One region of the Aquipseudomonas campi genome, then DNA from elsewhere that is predicted to be linked to it. Evidence: predicted binding sites of a transcription regulator. Region 1 holds the regulator's gene; the other holds the start of a gene.
The links. Region 1 encodes sigma-54, which starts transcription at its own class of promoters, with help from an activator protein. Its sites were predicted from a motif close to ANTGGCATNNANNTTGCTNT; they were not measured.
Positions count from the first base shown of each region.

Region 1 (2,202 bases):
GAGCACTCTGAACCGGTTTTCAACAACGCCACGGCAACGCAGGTAGTTTTTCAACAGCCTGCTGACGCAGGCGCCGCCGCACTACATGGATGTTGTCAAGCCTAGGCAAAGCCGCCAGATTCAGGCATATAATTTGCTTATTGGCGGCGCCCCGGCGCCCTGTAGTGAATGGCGCACCCGCGCCGGCAAATAAGGTGCAAAGCTTCCTGCCATGAAACCTTCGCTAGTCCTCAAGATGGGCCAGCAGCTGACGATGACACCGCAGCTGCAACAAGCCATTCGTCTACTCCAGCTTTCCACCCTGGACCTGCAACAGGAAATCCAGGAGGCCCTGGAATCCAACCCCATGCTGGAACGCCAGGAAGAAGGCGAAGACTTCGACAACAGCGATCCGCTGGCCGACGGCGAAGAGCAGAACGCCCAGTCCAAACAGCAGCAGGACACCTACCAGGAAACCAACAGCACCCCCGCCGACTCCATCGAGGACGGCGAGTGGAACGAACGCATTCCCAACGAACTGCCGGTCGACACCGCCTGGGAAGACGTCTACCAGACCAGCGCCAGCAGCCTGCCAAGCAACGACGATGACGAGTGGGACTTCACCACCCGCACCTCGGCCGGCGAAAGCCTGCAGACCCACCTGCTGTGGCAGCTCAACCTGGCGCCGATGTCGGACACCGACCGCCTGATCGCCGTGACCCTGATCGACTGCATCAACAATCAGGGCTACCTGGAAGAGTCGCTCGAGGAAATCGTCGAGGCCTTCGACCCGGAAATGGACGTCGAGCTCGACGAAGTCGAAGCCGTGCTACACCGCATCCAGAACTTCGACCCGGCCGGCGTCGGCGCCCGTGACCTGCGCGAATGCCTGCTTCTGCAACTGCGTCAGCTGCCGGCCAGCGCCCCCTGGCTGAGCGAAGCCCAGCGCCTGGTCGGCGACCACCTCGACCTGCTTGGCAGCCGTGACTACAGCCAGCTGATGCGGCGTATGAAGCTCAAGGAAGACGATCTGCGCCAGATCATCGAGCTGATCCAGAGCCTCAATCCACGTCCCGGCTCGCAGATCGAAGCCAGCGAGCCGGAATACGTGATCCCCGACGTCCTGGTACGCAAGCACAACGAGCGCTGGCTGGTGGAGCTGAATCAGGAAGCGGTGCCGCGCCTGCGCGTCAACGCCCAGTACGCCGGCTTCGTCAAACGCGCCGACTCCAGCGCCGACAACACCTTCATGCGCAACCAGCTGCAGGAAGCGCGCTGGTTCATCAAGAGCCTGCAGAGCCGTAACGAGACGCTGATGAAGGTCGCCACGCAGATCGTCGAGCATCAGCGCGGCTTCCTCGAATACGGCGACGAAGCGATGAAACCGCTGGTCCTGCATGACATCGCCGAAGCGGTGGGCATGCACGAATCGACCATCTCGCGCGTTACCACGCAGAAATTCATGCACACCCCGCGTGGCATTTACGAGCTGAAATACTTCTTCTCCAGCCACGTCAGCACCTCTGAAGGTGGCGAATGCTCGTCGACGGCGATCCGTGCCATCATCAAAAAACTGGTCGCAGCGGAAAACGCGAAAAAGCCGTTGAGTGACAGCAAGATCGCTGGTTTACTGGAAGAACAGGGCATTCAGGTAGCCCGTCGCACCGTCGCCAAATACCGCGAATCCCTCGGGATAGCGCCTTCGAGCGAACGCAAGCGGTTGATGTAGCGCGCAGTGTCTGAGGCCTGCGCCAGCGACCGATGTGATGCGGCACTGAGGGAAGGCTTTTGCAAAACTGCATGCGCGCCAGGCGCCCTGCCCCGAGGGGGAAGCACAGGACAGTTCTGCAAAAGCCTTCTCAAGCCAAAGTGTTACGGTGGCAGGCCCGCTAGCCTGTCTCTTACACACGGCAACAAGGAGAAGTGGTATGCAAGTCAACATCAGTGGACACCAACTGGATGTGACCGACGCCCTGCGCGACTACATCGGCGAAAAACTCAGCCGACTGGAGCGCCATTTCGACAAGATCACCAATGTGCAGGTGATCATGGAGGTCGAGAAACTCAAGCAGAAAATCGAAGCCACCCTGCACATTGCTGGCGGTGAAATCGTCGCCAACGCAGAGCACGAAGACATGTATGCGGCGATCGATCTGCTCGCCGACAAACTTGACCGCCAACTGATCAAACACAAGGAAAAGCAGCTCAACCGCCTGCAAGGCG
Region 1 is NZ_CP053697.2:920,953-923,154, reverse strand. Features, by position in the region: gene HNE05_RS04145 (RNA polymerase factor sigma-54) at 212-1,708, shown strand; gene hpf (ribosome hibernation-promoting factor, HPF/YfiA family) at 1,908-2,202, shown strand, end outside.

Region 2 (2,202 bases), 720 kb from region 1:
CGGCGTTGAAGCCGAACCAGCCTACCCACAGCATCGCTGCGCCGACCAGGGTGTAGCCCAGGTTGTGCGGAGCCATGGCGGTGGTCGGGAAGCCTTTGCGCTTGCCCAGCACGATGCAGGCAACCAGGCCAGCGATACCGGCGTTGATGTGCACCACGGTGCCACCAGCGAAGTCCAGTACGCCCCAGTCCCACATCAGGCCGCCGTTGCCGGACCAGACCATGTGTGCGATCGGTGCATAGACCAGGGTGAACCACACCGCCATGAAGATCAGCATCGCGGAGAACTTCATGCGCTCAGCGAAGGCACCGACGATCAGGGCCGGGGTGATGATGGCGAAGGTCATCTGGAAGGTGATGAACACGCTTTCCGGGAAGGCGCCAATCAGGCTGCTCGGGGTCAGACCACTGAGGAAAGCCTTGGACAAGCCGCCGACGAAGGAGTTGAAGTTAACAACACCCTGCTCCATGCCGGTGGTATCGAACGCGATGCTGTAGCCGTAGACGACCCACAGGATGCTGATCAGGCCGGTGATGGCAAAGCACTGCATCATTACCGAGAGGATGTTCTTCGAGCGGACCATGCCACCGTAGAACAGCGCCAGGCCGGGGATGGTCATGAGCAGCACCAGAATGGTGGCAGTCAGCATCCAGGCGGTGTCGCCGGAGTTGAGGACAACCTCGTCAGCCATGGCCAGGCCAGGGGTAACGAGGGACAAGAGGGCTCCTAGCCCTGCGATCTTACGCAGAGTCATATTGTTTTCTCCTGGGGCGTGTGAGGTTCTGAGGCTTAAACTGCGTCGGTGCCGGTTTCGCCGGTACGGATGCGGATGGCCTGTTCCAGATTGACGACGAAAATCTTGCCGTCACCGATCTTGCCGGTGTTGGCAGCCTTGGTGATCGCCTCGATAACCCGATCCAGCTGGTCGTCGGCGATGGCCACGTCGATCTTCACCTTGGGCAGAAAATCCACCACGTATTCCGCGCCACGGTACAGCTCGGTGTGGCCCTTCTGCCGACCGAAGCCTTTGACTTCGGTGACGGTGATGCCCTGCACGCCGATCTCCGACAGCGACTCGCGCACGTCGTCCAGCTTGAACGGCTTGATGATGGCAGTGACTAGCTTCATTAAACTCTCTCCCGTATTTGGTGGACTTGCCCCAGGAAGAACAAACCCGGCTCAAGTCTAAGCGCAGTGTCTGGCTTTTGAAACGCACCGTAGGCCATGACTGCGACCTTTCCAGTGCCAACCAACCGCATGCAGTGAAGCATTCCCCCGCCTCACTCCGTGCACCGGTACTGCATCGGTGCACACGTCACAGGTCACTAAGCAGAAAGCTTGCCAGCTCTGACAAAAGCCCTGTTTTCATGGAGTTAGGCCAATAAACCGGGTTTAACGGGTTTTCCACCCGCAAGTCATTGCACGCAAACAGTGCACAGCAAACGGCAGCCGTGGTCAAAAACCGTGCAGTCATGCCCTGCGCCGTAGCGCCAAGGGCTGCGTGCTACACTGGCGCCCGTCTGACACCGGAACCCCCATCATGCTGCCGCCCAAAGCCCTGCTCGACGCCCTGACCAGCCACGCTTCTCGCCTGTTCAACGGCGATACGCCGCTGCCACGTAGCGAATTCGAGGCGCAATTCAAGGTGCTGCTGCAGAGTGCGTTCAGCAAACTGGACCTGGTCAGCCGTGACGAATTCGACAGCCAGATGGTTGTCCTGGCGCGCACCCGCGCCCGCCTGGAAGCCCTGGAGGCCAAGGTGGCCGCCATGGAAGCGCAGCCAAACCCGCCCGCCGACTGATCGACGATCAGCGGCCGGCGACCTGATCAAGGAGTGATCATGTCCCTGGCCATAGTCCACAGCCGTGCCCAGGTCGGCGTCGAAGCGCCGGCCGTTACCGTCGAGGCCCATCTGGCCAACGGCCTGCCGAGCATGGCCCTGGTCGGCCTGCCAGAAACGGCGGTAAAGGAAAGCAAGGATCGCGTGCGCAGCGCCATCCTCAATTCCGGCTTCGAATTCCCCACCCGACGCATCACCCTCAACCTAGCACCTGCCGATCTGCCAAAAGATGGCGGACGTTTCGACCTGGCCATCGCCCTCGGCGTGCTGGCTGCCAGCGGCCAGGTGCCTGCCGCCAGCCTGGACAACCTCGAATGCCTCGGCGAACTGGCGCTGTCCGGCGCCGTGCGCCCGGTTCAGGG
Region 2 is NZ_CP053697.2:199,467-201,668, reverse strand. Features, by position in the region: gene HNE05_RS00900 (ammonium transporter) at 1-754, opposite strand, end outside; gene glnK (P-II family nitrogen regulator) at 790-1,128, opposite strand; gene HNE05_RS00890 (accessory factor UbiK family protein) at 1,541-1,801, shown strand; gene HNE05_RS00885 (YifB family Mg chelatase-like AAA ATPase) at 1,841-2,202, shown strand, end outside.
Region 2: a site for sigma-54 is predicted at 1,327-1,346, ahead of glnK (P-II family nitrogen regulator). Genes of this name have one in related genera too.